Regions from separate parts of the Streptomyces sp. NPDC007901 genome, predicted to be linked through region 2. Evidence: riboswitches for the same ligand, from Rfam matches in the RefSeq annotation. Region 2 holds a riboswitch; each other region holds the start of a gene.
What was found. Region 2 has a riboswitch for thiamine pyrophosphate ahead of ACFZDK_RS32040 (thiamine ABC transporter substrate-binding protein). Riboswitches for the same ligand answer to the same signal wherever they lie in the genome.
Positions count from the first base shown of each region.

Region 1: another riboswitch for thiamine pyrophosphate. It lies ahead of thiO (glycine oxidase ThiO); the one in region 2 lies ahead of ACFZDK_RS32040 (thiamine ABC transporter substrate-binding protein).
Region 3: another riboswitch for thiamine pyrophosphate. It lies ahead of thiC (phosphomethylpyrimidine synthase ThiC); the one in region 2 lies ahead of ACFZDK_RS32040 (thiamine ABC transporter substrate-binding protein).

Region 1 covers NZ_JBIBKW010000002.1:552,377-557,378, reverse strand. The annotation lists gene metF (methylenetetrahydrofolate reductase [NAD(P)H]) at 1-109, opposite strand, end outside; gene thiE (thiamine phosphate synthase) at 228-875, opposite strand; gene ACFZDK_RS08290 (Rv2175c family DNA-binding protein) at 911-1,276, opposite strand; gene ACFZDK_RS08285 (FAD-dependent oxidoreductase) at 1,395-2,633, opposite strand; TPP riboswitch at 2,763-2,874, shown strand; gene thiO (glycine oxidase ThiO) at 2,872-4,032, shown strand; gene thiS (sulfur carrier protein ThiS) at 4,029-4,241, shown strand; gene ACFZDK_RS08270 (thiazole synthase) at 4,245-5,002, shown strand, end outside.
Region 2 covers NZ_JBIBKW010000011.1:119,256-124,257, forward strand. The annotation lists gene ACFZDK_RS32035 (ABC transporter permease subunit) at 1-783, opposite strand, end outside; gene ACFZDK_RS32040 (thiamine ABC transporter substrate-binding protein) at 828-1,898, opposite strand; TPP riboswitch at 1,971-2,078, opposite strand; gene rlmN (23S rRNA (adenine(2503)-C(2))-methyltransferase RlmN) at 2,099-3,205, opposite strand; gene ACFZDK_RS32050 (VOC family protein) at 3,285-4,073, opposite strand; gene ACFZDK_RS32055 (cytochrome P450) at 4,090-5,002, opposite strand, start outside.
Region 3 covers NZ_JBIBKW010000003.1:65,076-70,077, forward strand. The annotation lists gene ACFZDK_RS10605 (winged helix-turn-helix transcriptional regulator) at 1-307, opposite strand, end outside; gene ACFZDK_RS10610 (zinc-binding dehydrogenase) at 419-1,360, shown strand; gene thiC (phosphomethylpyrimidine synthase ThiC) at 1,445-3,265, opposite strand; TPP riboswitch at 3,258-3,435, opposite strand; gene ACFZDK_RS10620 (YibE/F family protein) at 3,507-5,002, shown strand, end outside.

The sequences.
Region 1 (5,002 bases), on a different contig from region 2:
GGGTCTTCGGCGCCGAGAACTCGAACGAGTACGTGGTTTTGCCGGAGGCGAGCATGTCGCGCACGGTGCGTGCGCGGTCAGTCCTGGTGGATGCAGTTCCTAGGGCCATACTCGCAGGTTAGCCAGGGGCGGACGGTGACCCAACCGCGCTCGGGAAATTCGCCCGGTTTGTCGGCCTCCCGTCCGGATACTGGACATGTTTCCGGACAGCCGGGCCGGACGGTGCGCTACGCCGACCGCAGCCGCTTCGCGAACTCGGCCGCCGCCGCGCCCGGGTCGTCGGCGTCGGTGAGCGCCCGGACGACGACCACCCGGCGGGCGCCCGCCTCCAGGACCTGGTCGAGGTTGCCCAGGTCGATGCCGCCGATGGCGAACCAGGGGCGGTCGGTGCCCAGGCCGGCGGTGTACCGCACCAGGTCGAGGCCGGGGGCGTGGCGGCCGGGCTTGGTGGGGGTGGGCCAGCAGGGGCCGGTGCAGAAGTAGTCCACCCCGTCCTGGACGGCGGCCGCGGCGGCCTCGGACCCGGCGTGCGTGGAGCGGCCGATCAGGACGTCCGGGCCGAGGATCGCGCGGGCGGCGGGTACCGGCAGGTCGCCCTGGCCGAGGTGGAGCACGTCGGCGCCGGCCGCATGGGCCACGTCCGCCCGGTCGTTGACCGCGAGCAGCTTGCCGTGCCGGGCGCAGGCATCGGCGAACACGGCGAGGTGCTCCAGCTCCTCGCCGGCCTCCATGCCCTTGTCGCGCAACTGCACGATGTCGACACCGCCCGCCAGGACCGCGTCCAGGAACTCGGCGAGGTCACCCTGCTCCTTACGGGCGCCCGTGCAGAGGTAGAGACGGGCGTCGGCCAGCCGGGCGCGGGCGGTGTCGGTCATCGTCTTGGTCCCCCGTTGAGTCGGTACTGGCTGCCTCAGACGGCGAGCGCCTGGGCGCGGCGCTTCACCTCCGTACCGCGATTCTCACTCAGCGCCTGCGCGGGGGTGCCGGGCAGGGTCTCGTCGGGGGTGAAAAGCCATTCCAGCATCTCTTCGTCGCTGAAGCCGTCGTCCCGCAGGAGCGTCAGGGTCCCGGACAGGCCCTTGACGACCTTGTCGCCGTCGATGAAGGCGGCGGGGACGTGCAGCGCGCGGTTCTCGCCACGGCGTACGGCGATGAGCTGGCCCTCCTTGACCAGCTGCCGCACACGCGTCACCTCGACGTCGAGCATCTCTGCGATGTCGGGGAGGGTGAGCCATGCGGGGACGAGAGCATCGATGTTTGCGTCAATCTCGGTCACGGGGTCAAGGGTAGGCGTTTTGGTGGTTCGGGCGCGATGGGTGGGTGTTCGGGTGCGGCGCCGTGGGGGCTGATCGCGCCCACGCGGCGGAGCCGCACATGCCAACAGCCCCGCGCCCCTAAAGGGGCGCTGCGGTCGCATCTTTCAAGGGGCGGGCCGGATCGGCCAGTGCCTCGGCGTCCATCTGGCGCCCCGCCTCGATCAGCCGTCGTCCCTGTGCCAGATCACGCGGGCGACCGACGGCCAGGAGGGCTACCAGGCGGTCTTCGCGCAGCCAGCAGACGCTCCAGGACGGGCCGGACGGATCGCCGCGCCACACCAGCCGGTCGGCGGACGCGTGGTGGCCGGCGTACTGGACGAAGCGGCCGAACTGTTCGGACCAGAAGTACGGCACGGGGTCGTAGACGGCGTCGGTCTCGCCGAGGATGTTGGCGGCGACGGTGCGCGGGCCCTGGAGGGCGTTGTCCCAGTGGTGGATCAGCAGGCGCTCGCCGTAGCGGCCGGACGGGAAGGAGGCGCAGTCGCCGACCGCGTAGACGTCCGGGACGTTGGTGCGCAGCCGGTCGTCGGCGAGCACCTCGCCGTGGGAGCCGAGCTCGATGCCGGAGCCGGTCAGCCAGGAGGTGGCGGGGCGGGCGCCGATGCCGACCACGACGGCGCCCGCGGGCACCTGTGAGCCGTCGTCGAGCATCACCGCGCCGGGCTCGACCCGCGCCACGCGCGCGTGGGTGCGCAGGTCGGCGCCGCTGTCGGCGTACCAGGCGGTCATCGGCACGGCCACCTCCGCGGGCAGCGCCCCGGCGAGCGGACGGTCGGCGGCCTCCACGACGGTGACCGCGCAGCCGGCCTCGCGGGCCGCGGTGGCGAACTCGGCGCCGATCCAGCCCGCGCCGACGACCACGACGTCGTGCTGCCGGACGAGCACGGGCCGCAGCCGTTCGGCGTCGTCGAGGGTGCGCAGCAGATGGACGCCGGGCACGCCCTCGGTGCCGGGCAGCGTGATCGGCTCGGCTCCGGTGGCGAGGACCAGGACGTCGTAGGGCACCGGTCCGGTCTCGGTGTCCAGCTCGCGGTCGGCGGGGCGCACGCCCAGCGCCTCGCGGCCCAGCGCCAGCTCGATGTCGAGGGCCTCGAAGTCGACCTCGAAGGCGGAGTTCTCGGCCTTGCCGAGGAGCACGGCCTTGGAGAGCGGCGGCCGGTCGTACGGCTGGTGCGGTTCGGCGCCGATCAGTGTGACGGGGCCGGTGAACCCCTGTTCGCGCAGGGCCACCGCGGTCTGCACCCCGGCCATGCCCGCGCCCACGACGACCACGCGCCGCGTCTGTGACGTGCCCTGTTGCTGCGTCTGCTCGCTCACCTGATCACCATAGACAAGAACGATAGACAACTGACAAACAGTCAGTCATGGGGCGTGCTGGGTGACGTCTTCCACAGCGCGGGCCCAGGCCGTCTTACCCGGGCGGAGCCCCGCGGGCTAGGGTGGCGGGCAAGCACACGCGGGAGCCCGGACGCACCGGGCTGAGAGGGAGGCTGGCGGCCTCCGACCGTACGAACCTGATCCGGGTCATGCCGGCGAAGGGAGGGGCTGGACGCCCATGTCCTCACATACGTCCGACGTCCTCGTCATCGGGGGCGGAGTCATCGGCCTGGTCACGGCCTGGCGGGCGGCTCAGCGCGGGCTCGCCACCGCCGTGGTCGATCCCGAACCCGGCGGCGGGGCCGCGCAGGTGGCGGCCGGGATGCTGGCCGCGGTCACCGAACTGCACTACGGCGAGCAGACCCTGCTGGGGCTCAACCTGGCCTCCGCCCGCCGCTATCCCGACTTCGCCGCCGAGCTGACCGAGCTCACCGGCCACGATCTCGGCTACCGGCGCTGCGGCACCCTCGCGGTCGCCCTGGACGCCGACGACCGGGCCCATCTGCGGGAGCTGCACGCCCTTCAGCAGCAGTCGGGCCTGGAGTCGGAGTGGCTGTCGGGCCGGGAGTGCCGGCGCCTGGAGCCGATGCTCGCGCCGGGCGTGCGCGGCGGGCTGCGGGTCGACGGCGACCACCAGATCGACCCGCGCCGGCTGGCGGCCGCCCTGGTGGCCGCGTGCGAGCGGGCCGGGGTGGTGTTCCACCGGGACTGGGCGGAGCGCCTGGAGGTGGTACGGGGGCGCGCCACCGGCGTCCTCACCCGCACGGGTGACACCTGCGGCGCGCGGCAGGTGGTACTGGCCGGCGGGAGCCTGAGCGGACAGCTCGCGGGCGTGCCCGACGACGTGCTGCCGCCGGTACGGCCGGTGAAGGGTCAGGTACTGCGGCTGACCGTGCCGAAGCGGTACGCGCCCTTCCTCAGCCGGACCGTACGGGCCGTGGTGCGCGGCAGCCAGGTCTACCTGGTGCCGCGGGAGAACGGCGAGCTGGTGGTCGGCGCGACCAGCGAGGAGCTGGGCTGGGACACGACGGTCACCGCGGGGGGCGTGTACGAGCTGTTGCGCGACGCGCACGAACTGGTCCCCGGGATCACCGAGCTGCCGCTCACCGAGACCCGGGCCGGGCTGCGCCCCGGCTCCCCCGACAACGCGCCGCTGCTCGGGCCGACCCGTCTCGACGGCCTGCTGCTGGCCACCGGGCACTACCGCAACGGGGTGCTGCTCACGCCGGTCACGGGGGACGTGATGGCGGAGCTGCTGGCCGGCGGGGAGCCGCCGGAGGAGGCCCGTCCGTTCACGCCGAGGCGATTCGGCGCCGTACTCGTGGAGCAGACCGCATGAACCTCTCCGTCACCATCTCCGTCAACGGCGAGCGCCGGGAGATCGCCCCGGGCACCGCGCTCGACACGCTCGTACGGTCCCTCACGCCCGCGCCCTCCGGGGTGGCCGCGGCGGTCAACGAGACCGTCGTACCGCGCGGCGAGTGGCCGGGCACGGCGCTCGCCGAGGGCGACCGCGTGGAAGTCCTCACCGCCGTGCAGGGGGGCTGAGCCATGGCCGACGATCCGTTCGTCCTCGGGGGTACGACCTTCTCCTCGCGGCTGATCATGGGGACCGGGGGTGCGCCGAGCCTGGAGGTGCTGGAGCGGGCGCTGGTCGCGTCCGGGACCGAGCTGACCACGGTCGCGATGCGGCGGGTGGATCCGGGGGTACGGGGGTCCGTGCTGTCGGTCCTCGAACGGCTGGGCATCCGGGTGCTGCCGAACACGGCCGGGTGCTTCACGGCGGGGGAGGCGGTGCTGACGGCCCGGCTGGCGCGGGAGGCGTTGGGGACCTCGCTGATCAAACTGGAGGTCATCGCCGACGAGCGCACGCTGCTGCCGGATCCGGTCGAGCTGCTGGACGCGGCGGAGACGCTGGTCGACGACGGGTTCACGGTGCTGCCGTACACCAACGACGACCCCGTGCTGGCCAGGAAGCTGGAGGACGTCGGGTGTGCGGCGGTGATGCCGCTGGGGTCGCCGATCGGGTCGGGGCTCGGGATCCGCAACCCGCACAACTTCCAGCTGATCGTCGAGCACGCGCGCGTGCCGGTGATTCTGGACGCGGGGGCCGGTACGGCGTCGGACGTGGCGCTGGCGATGGAGCTGGGGTGTGCGGGGGTGATGCTGGCGTCGGCGGTGACGCGGGCGCAGGATCCCGAGCGGATGGCTCACGCCATGCGGGCCGGGGTGGAGGCGGGGCGGTCGGCCCGGCTGGCGGGGCGGATTCCGCGGCGGCACTTCGCCGAGGCGTCCTCTCCTGCCGAGGG
Region 2 (5,002 bases):
GGCGACCAGGCGCAGCGCGCTCTCCCGCCGCCGTACCGTCCACGCGTGCACGGCGAGGATCGCGCCGACCGCGACGAACTGCACGATCGTGAGGACGGCGGCCGTGGAGAGGTCGAAGATCTCCGACGTCTGCCGGTAGATCTCCACTTCCAGGGTGGAGAAGGTGGGGCCGCCGAGGATCTGCACCACACCGAAGGAGGTGAAGGTGAACAGGAAGACCATCAGCGCGGCGGCGGCCACGGCGGGCGCGAGCGCGGGCAGGGTGACCTTCCGCCAGGCACCCAGCGGCGAGGCGCCGAGCATCCGCGCGGCCTCCTCCTGCCGCGGGTCCAGCTGCGCCCAGAGCCCGCCCACGGTCCGTACGACCACGGCGTAGTTGAAGAAGACATGCGCCAGCAGGATGGCCCAGACGGTGGTGTCCAGTCGTACGCCCCACAGCTCGTCGAGCAGTCCGCCGCGCCCGACGAGCGCCAGGAAGGCGGTCCCGACCACCACCGTCGGCAGCACGAAGGGGACCGTCACCACGGCCCGCAGCACCTGCTTGCCCGGGAAGTCCAGGCGGGCGAAGACATAGGCGGCGGGCAGCGCGACCAGCAGGGTGAGCGCGGTGGAGGCGAGCGCCTGCAAGGTGGTGAACCAGAGCACGTGCCGGATGTCGGACTGGCCGAGGACGTCGGCGATCCGCCCGAACCGCCAGGCCCCGTCGGCCTTCAGACCGCGGGTGACGATCGCCGCGACCGGCCAGGCGAAGAAGACGCCGAAGAACGCGACGGGCACGAGCATCAGCCCGAGCCGCGCCGCGCTCCCCCAACGGCCCTTGTGCGGGGCTACTTCAGTACGAGTGACGTCCACGTCTTGACCCACTGGTCACGGTTGGCGGCGATCTTCTCGGGCGCCATGGTCTCGGGGTCCTGGGCGGCGGGACCGTACTTGGTGAACTCGGCGGGCACACTCGCCCCCTTCACCACCGGGTACACGAACATGTTCAGCGGCATGTCCTCCTGGAACTCCTTGGAGACCAGGAAGTCGATGAGCGCCTTGCCGCCCTTGCTGTTCCCGGCGTTGCTCAGCAGCCCGGCGAACTCGATCTGCCGGAAGCAGGTGCCGGTCGCGACTCCGGTGGGCGCGGTGCTGGGCTTCGGGTCGCCGTAGATCACCTCGGCGGGCGGCGAGGAGGCGTACGACACGACGAGCGGCCGGTCGCCCTTGGCCTTCTTGCCGCCCGCGGAGCCGGAGAACTCCTCGTTGTAGGCCTGCTCCCAGCCGTCGACGACCTTGACGCCGTTGGCCTTCAGCTTCTTCCAGTAGTCCTGCCACCCGCTGTCCCCGTACTGCGCGGCGGAGCCGAGCAGGAAACCGAGCCCCGGCGAGGAGGTGGCCGCGTTCTCGGTGACGAGGAGGTTCTTGTACTGCGGCTTGACGAGATCGGCGTACGAGGTCGGCGGGGTCAGCTTGTGCTCGCTGAAGTACGCCTTGTCGTAGTTGACGCAGATGTCGCCGTAGTCGATGGGCGTGACCCGGTGCTTGGCCGCGTCGAGCCGGTAGGCCGTGCCGACCTGGTCGAGCCCCTTCGCCTCGTACGGCTGGAAGAGCCCGTTGTCGAGTGCCCTGGACAGCAGGGTGTTGTCGACGCCGAAGAAGACGTCGCCCTGCGGGTTGTCCTTGGTCAGGATCGCCTTGTTGACGGCCTGCCCGGCGTCGCCGTCCTTGAGGACCTTCACCTGGTAGCCGGACTGCTTCTCGAAGTCCTGGAGCACGTTCTTGGAGACGGCCCACGAGTCGTGGCTGACGAGGGTGACGGTCTTGGAGTCGGCCGCCGAACCCGACGACGACGAACACGCGGACAGCGTGACGAGACCGAGCCCTACGGCCGCGGCCACGAAGGTCTTGGTGTGCACTGGTGTTTTCCTCCTGGGGTGGACCAGGAAGAGACGCGGCCCTGCCCGCGGTGTGCGGGCAGGGCGCAACAGCTTGAGTGATGACCGAACTTCCTACCCAGAATGACCTGGGCGAGGTTCAGAGGGTCTGCGGCCCGATTGCCGCACTCTCAGCGCTGTGGCGCTCCCCTGTCGGAATATGAAGATGTGGTGGCCAGATCCTACCGCTCGGTGGCCGCGAGCTGACCACAGGCGCCGTCGATCTCCTGGCCACGGGTGTCCCGTACGGTGACGGGCACACCATGGGCGGCGATCGCCTCGACGAACGCCTTCTCGTCCTCGGGCCGCGAGGCGGTCCACTTGGAGCCCGGCGTCGGGTTCAGCGGGATCAGGTTGACGTGCACGGGCTTGCCGCGGAGCAGCCGGCCGAGCCGGTCACCGCGCCACGCCTGGTCGTTGATGTCCCGGATGAGGGCGTACTCGATGCTGAGCCGCCGGCCGCTCTTCTCGACGTAGTCGAACCCGGCGTCGAGCACCTCGCGCACCTTCCACCGGGTGTTGACCGGGACGAGAGTGTCGCGCAGTTCGTCGTCGGGGGCGTGCAGGGAGATCGCGAGCCGGCACTTGAAGCCCTCGTCGGCGAACCGGTTGATGGCCGGGACCAGTCCGACGGTCGAGACGGTGATGCCGCGCTGCGAGAGCCCGAGCCCGTCCGGCGCGGGATCGGTGAGCGCCCGGATGGCGCCGACCACCCGCTTGTAGTTGGCGAGCGGCTCGCCCATCCCCATGAAGACGATGTTCGAGAGCCGGGCAGGACCGCCGGGCACCTCGCCGTCCCGGAGCGCCCGCATCCCGTCCACGATCTGGTGGACGATCTCCGCGGTGGACAGATTCCGGTCCAGACCCGCCTGCCCCGTCGCACAGAACGGGCAGTTCATCCCGCACCCCGCCTGCGAGCTGATGCACATCGTCACCCGGTCCGGGTAGCGCATCAGCACCGACTCGACGAGCGTGCCGTCGAACAGCCGCCACAGCGTCTTGCGAGTGGTGCCCTCGTCCGTCGACAGATGCCGTACCACGGTCATCAGTTCGGGGAACAGCGCCTCGCGCAGCTTCTCCCGGGAGCCGGCCGGGATGTCCGTCCACTGCTCGGGGTCGTGCGCGTACCGCGCGAAGTAGTGCTGCGAGAGCTGCTTGGCACGGAACGGCTTCTCCCCCGTCTCGGCCACCGCGTCCTTGCGCTCGGCGGGCGAGAGATCGGCGAGATGCCGCGGCGGCTTCTTGGCTCCGCGCGGGGCGACGAAAGTGAGTTCTCCGGGCTTGGGCATGGTGGTACCAGTGTCGCAGATCCACTTGGGTGGCCTGTGACCGAAGGTTTCGTCCGGTGGGGCCCGGTGCGGACGGGGCTCAGGACCGGGCCGTCGTGATGAGGGCGAAGAGGGCGCCTACGGGGTCGAGGAACATGGCGAAGCGACCGATGCCCGGTGCCTCGGTGACCGGGATGAGGACGACGGCTCCGGACTCGACGGCCCTGGCGGAGGTCGCGTCGCAGTCGGTCACCTCGAAGTACGGGTGCCACTCCGGCGTCGAACCGGCGTCGAGGTTGGCCTGGGGCAGCTGCATCAGGCCGCCCAGGGCCGCCTGTGCGCCGGCGCCGGCCGGGGTGAGGACGCTGTAGGTGAGTCCGGGGCCCATCGGCACATCGCGCGTCTGCCAGGAGAAGACCGAGGTGTAGAAGGCCTTCGCCGCGCTCGCGTCGGTGGTGTAGAGCTCCGCCCGGGACAGGCTGCCGGGGGCGCCGACCAGGTCCAGGCCCTGGGTGTCGCCGGGCTGCCAGACCGCGAAGTCCGCGCCGGTGGGGTCGGTGAAGGCGGCGGTCCGTCCGAAGGTGAAGACGTCCCCCGGGGCGACCCGGACCCGGCCGCCGCCCTCTTCCACGGCCTTGGCGGTGGCGTCGGCGTCCGGGGTGTGGAAGTACAGCGTCCAGGACGGGCTCGCGCCCTCCTCGGTGAGCGGGCCGAGACCCGCGACCGTCCTGCCGTCCTGCAGGAAGAAGCCGTAGCCGCCCGCCTCCGGTCCCGCCGACCGGTGCTCCCAGCCGAGGACGGCGGAGTAGAAGGCGGCGCTCTCCCCGGTGTCCGGGCTGCCCAGGTCGAGCCAGTTCGGGGCGCCGGGCACATAGGCGGTCGTCAGCATCGCGTGGCCTCCTCGGTCACCAGGTCACGGGCAGCGTACGCGGTCCGCGGATCAGGCCCCGGCTCTGGAACTCGACCTCGCGCGGCGGTACGGCGAGCCGGATGCCGGGGAAGCGGGTGAGGACCGAGCCGATCATGATCTCGGCCTCCATGCGGGCCATGATCGCGGCCATGCAGTGGTGGGGGCCGTGCCCGAAGGCGAGGTGGGGACCGTTGGTGCGGTCGAAGTCCAGGACGTCGGGGTCGGGGAAGACCGCGGGGTCGCGGTTGGCGGCGACGTACGCGTTGTAGACGACCTCGCCGGCCCGGATCAGCTGGCCGCCGACCTCGACGTCCTCGACGGCGACCCGTGGGATGCCGACGCCGTTGCGGTGCGGGACGTAGCGGAACAGCTCGTCCACGGCCTTGGGGAGCAGTTCCGGCTCGCGGCGCAGCCGGTCCATGTGGTGGGGGCGGGTCAGCAGCGCGTACATCATCGACCCGCTGTTGTTGCGGACCGCGTGGCCGCCGCTGACCTGGATGGCGGTGGCCAGGGAGATCGCCTCGTCGTCGGTGAGCTCGCCGTCGGCCGCGGCCTGCGCCAGCACGCCGGCGAGGTCGTCGCGGGGCTCGGCGCGACGGCGCTGCAGCAGCTCGGCGATCCGGGCCCGGGTGGCCCGGGCGGCCTCCCGGGCACGTTCCTCGGCGTCGGGGCCGGCGGAGAGCAGGGCCTCGCCGGTCTCCGCCCAGCGGTGCCAGTCCTTCTCGTCGACGCCGAGGAAGTCACGGATCACGGCGATCGGGAAGGGGCCGTGCAGTTGCTCCATGAGGTCGGCCGGCGGGCCCGCCTCGGCCATCGCGTCGAGGAGTTCGGCGGCCCTGTGTTCGGCCATCGGCCGCAGCCGCTGCATGGCCCGCCCGGTGAAGGCACGGGCGACGACCCGGCGCAGC
Region 3 (5,002 bases), on a different contig from region 2:
GCCCGCCGACCTCCCGGCCGAGCCCGGTCAGCCGGTACTCCACACACGGCGGCACCGTCGGATACACCGTGCGGGTCAGCAGTCCTTCCCGCTCCAGTGCGCGCAGGGTCTGGGTCAGCACCTTCGGCGTCACGCCGTCCAGCCGCCTGCGCAGCTCCGCGAACCGCATGGGCCGCCCGTCCTCGAGGGCCACCAGCACCAGCATGGTCCACTTGCCGGCGATCACGTCCAGTACGGCACGGGTGGGGCAGTCGCGCAGGAAGACATCCACGCCGCCGTGTTCTCTGAGGTCGAAGCCGGTATCCATGAGGTACCTCGATATCAGACAAGTGCCTTCTTCCGCGGGGCCGTTGCGTGGGCCGATCATGGAGCTCGCCGCACCCGCCGCGCCCGCCGCACTCGCCGTCGAGGAGTCCTGATGTCCGCCGCCCGTATGCACGCCGTCGTCCAGTCCGTGTTCGGCGGTCCCGAGACACTGGGGTACGCCGAGACCGGCATACCGGAGCCGGGCCCCGGGGAGGTGCTGCTGCGGGTCGCCGGGGCCGGGGTCAACCCCGGCGACGCGGTGCTCCGCTCCGGCCGGGTGCCGGAGCTGGTCGAGCTGCCGTGGACGCCGGGCAACGATGTCGCCGGTGTCGTCGAGCGGCTCGGCGAGGGCGTGACCGGGTTCGCGCCGGGGGACCCGGTGTACGGCATGCTGCCGGTCTCTCGCCGTGGCGCGTACGCCGAGTTCACCGCCGCGCCGGCCGAGGCGCTGGCCCTCGCTCCCAAGAACCTGGACCTGGCGCACGCGGGGGCCGTTCCCCTGGTCGCCCTGACCGCCTGGCAGGCGCTGACCGTACTGGCCCGGGTCCGGCCCGGTGACCGGGTGCTGATCCACGCGGCCGCCGGTGGCGTCGGCCATGTCGCGGTGCAGCTGGCCAAGGAACTGGGGGCGTATGTCATCGGCACCGCGCGGCCGGCCCGCCACGATCTGCTGCGCGAGCTGGGTGCCGACGAGCTGATCGACCACACGGCCACCGCCTTCGAATCGGCCGTGTCCCCGGTGGACACGGTGCTGGACCTGGTCGGCGGCTCCTACGGGCCGCGCTCCCTCGAGGTGCTGCGCCCGGGCGGACTGCTCGTCGGCGCCTCGATCGACCCGGGCATGGACGAGCACCGGGCCGCCGAGCGCGGGCTGCGCTACGCGTGGGTCACCGCCGCTCCCTCCGGCGCGGTCCTGGACCGCATCACCGAGCGCATCGAGGCCGACCGGCTGCGGGTGCTCGTCCAGGACACCTACCCGCTCTCCGCGGCCGCCGAGGCGCACCGCGCGATCGAGACCGGACGCACCTCGGGAAAGCTCGTCCTCGTGCCGTGACAGACGCCTCGCGGACCCTCCGAGGGGGGGCGAGGGTGCCGGTCCGGGGTGCTGGACGCCCCGGACCGGCAGCAGGGGAGCGGCTCAGTCCGCCAGCGGCAGATAGACCCGGTTGCCGCTCGCCGCGAACTCCTTCGACTTCTGGAGCATCCCCTCCGCGATCTCCTCGGGTGACGCTCCCTCGGCCTGCGCACCGCCGAAGCGCTCGTTGATGCTCTGGCTGATCTTCATCGAGCAGAACTTCGGCCCGCACATCGAGCAGAAGTGCGCCGTCTTGGCCGGCTCCGCCGGGAGCGTCTCGTCATGGAACTCGCGGGCGGTGTCCGGGTCCAGGGCGAGGTTGAACTGGTCCTCCCACCGGAACTCGAAGCGGGCGTCGGACAGTGCGTCGTCCCACTCCTGGGCGCCCGGGTGGCCCTTGGCGAGGTCGGCCGCGTGGGCGGCGATCTTGTAGGTGATGACGCCGGTCTTGACGTCGTCCCGGTTGGGCAGGCCCAGGTGCTCCTTGGGCGTGACGTAGCAGAGCATCGCCGTACCCCACCAGGCGATCATCGCGGCGCCGATACCGGAGGTGATGTGGTCGTACGCCGGCGCGACGTCCGTGGTCAGCGGGCCGAGCGTATAGAACGGAGCTTCATCGCAGATCTCCTGCTGAAGGTCGATGTTCTCCTTGATCTTGTGCATCGGGACATGGCCCGGGCCCTCGATCATCGTCTGTACATGGAAACGCCTGGCGATCCGGTTGAGTTCCCCGAGCGTGCGCAACTCCGCGAACTGCGCCTCGTCGTTGGCGTCCGCGATGGAGCCGGGGCGCAGGCCGTCACCCAGTGAGTACGTGACGTCGTAGGCGGCGAGGATCTCGCAGAGTTCCTCGAAGTTCTCGTACAGGAACGATTCCTTGTGGTGCGCCAGGCACCAGGCCGCCATGATCGAGCCGCCGCGCGAGACGATGCCGGTCTTGCGGTTGGCGGTCAGCGGGACGAACGGCAGCCGCACGCCCGCGTGGACGGTCATGTAGTCCACGCCCTGCTCGGCCTGCTCGATGACCGTGTCCTTGTAGATCTCCCAGGTCAGCTCCTCGGCCCTGCCGTCGACCTTCTCCAGGGCCTGGTAGAGCGGCACCGTGCCGATGGGAACGGGGGAGTTGCGCAGCACCCACTCGCGGGTGGTGTGGATGTTGCGGCCGGTGGAGAGGTCCATGACCGTGTCGGCGCCCCACCGGGTCGCCCAGGTCATCTTCTCGACCTCCTCCTCGATCGAGGAGGTCACCGCCGAGTTGCCGATGTTGGCGTTGACCTTCACCAGGAACCGCTTGCCGATGATCATCGGCTCGATCTCCGGGTGGTTGACGTTGGCCGGCAGCACGGCACGGCCCGCCGCGATCTCCTCGCGGACCACCTCGGGAGCGACGTTCTCGCGGATGGCCACGTACTCCATCTCCGGGGTGATCTCGCCCCGGCGGGCGTACGCGAGCTGCGTGACCGCCTCGCCGTCCCGGCCGCGGCGGGGCTGGCGCGGGCGGCCCGGGAAGACCGCGTCCAGGTTGCGCAGACCGCCGCGCGGCGAGGTGTGCTTGATCCCGTCGTCCTCGGGACGGACGGGCCGGCCCGTGTACTCGGCGGTGTCGCCACGGGCGATGATCCAGTTCTCCCGCAGCGGCGGCAGACCCCTGCGGACGTCGGTCTCGACGAACGGATCGGTGTACGGGCCCGAGGTGTCGTAGAGCGTCACCGACTGCCCGTTGGTGAGATGCACCTGACGGACCGGCACCCGAAGGTCGGGGCGCGAACCCTCGACATACCCCTTGTGCCAGCCGATGGACTTCCCGGCCTCCAGGGACGGTTCGCCCGCAATGGGCTGTTCGTCCTGGCTGAAGGCAGGCGTGCGTGCGTCCTCATGGGTCATGAGACCTACTCCCTACGCCGGCATTACCCGGTAACAGGTTCGGCGGTCGACGCAGCGGCTTCCGTCGGGCGGCGTTCCCTGTGAAACATCACTCGTTCCACGTGAAACATCGCGAATACGGAGGTCAGCGCCCTCTCAGCCCGGTGCTCCGAGCTCCCGCGTGTGCAAAGGTGCCTCCACGCTAGCGTCAATTCGGGCGCGGTGAACAGGGGGCCCCTGCCGTTCTTGCGATGATCGGGTGGTGACCTCGACTCAGCAGCACCCTCATCCGCCCCCCGAGCCGAGGCGCGGCAACGGCGCCCCGCAGGGCGGCGGTACCGGCCACGGGGGCCATGGTGCCGGTGACGGACACAGCCACGGGCAGAGCCGGCAGTACGACCAGGGCCACGCGCATGGACAGGGCCAACAGGCCGGTCACGCGCATGGACAGGGCCAACAGGCCGGCCACGAGCACAGCCACGACAACGCCCACGCCCACCCGCCCGGAGAGGCCCCCGGCCGGGGCAGCTCCGGAGCCGGTGGCGGGCACGGCCACTCGCACAGCCACAGTCACGGACCCGCCGCGCCCGTCTCCAAGCATCTGCGCAAGGTCATCGCGGCGATCCTGATCCCCTTCACCGCCGCGGTCGTGGCCGGCCTGGTGGTGCTGTGGCCCGGCGGCGCCCCGTCGCACGAGCGCACCGGCGTCGGCTTCGACCGCCAGACGCAGCAGGCGACGGTCACCAAGGTCGTCTCGGTCAGCTGCAAGTCGGTCAACGCCTCCGGGGGCGGCTCGACCGGCGACACCTCCACCGCCGAGGGCGGTTCCTCGAAGCAGGAGGAGGACGGCACCTGCAAGAAGGCCACGGTCCGGGTCGACACCGGCAAGGACCAGGGCCGCACCTTCACCGAGATCGTGCAGCCCGACCAGTCCCGGCAGTTGCACGAGGGCGAGAAGGTCGTGGCCGCTTACGAGCCTTCCGCACCCAAGGACCTGCAGTACTCGGTCACCGACGTCAACCGGAAGTTCCCGATGGCACTGCTCGCCGGGATCTTCGCGCTCGCCGTCGTGGTGGTGGGCCGGCTGCGCGGTGTGATGGCGCTGGTCGCGCTGGCGGTCAGCTTCCTGGTGCTGACGATGTTCATCCTGCCGGGGATCCTGCAGGGCTCGAATCCGCTGCTGATGGCGGTGGTCGGGTCGAGCGCCATCATGCTGATCGCCCTGTACATCTGCCATGGGCTGTCGGCCCGGACCTCGGTGGCGGTACTCGGCACCCTGGTCTCGCTGTGCCTGATCGGGGTCCTCGGTTCGGAGTTCATCGACTGGGCCGCGCTCACCGGCAACACCGACGACAACACCGGCCTGATCCACGGCCTGTACCCGTCGATCGACATGAGCGGTCTGCTGCTGGCCGGTGTCATCATCGGTTCGCTGGGTGTCCTGGACGATGTGACGGTGACCCAGACCTCGGCCGTCTGGGAGCTGCACGAGGCCAACCCGACGATGGGCTGGCGCGGGCTGTACCGGGCGGGCATCCGCATCGGCCGCGACCACATCGCCTCCGTCGTCAACACCCTCGTCCTGGCCTACGCGGGCGCCGCGCTGCCGCTGCTGCTGCTCTTCTCGATCGCGCAGAGCAGCGTGGCCACGGTCGCCAACAGCGAACTGGTGGCCGAGGAGATCGTGCGCACCCTGGTGGGCTCGATCGGCCTGGTCGCCTCGGTGCCCGTCACCACGCTGCTCGCGGCCCTGGTGGT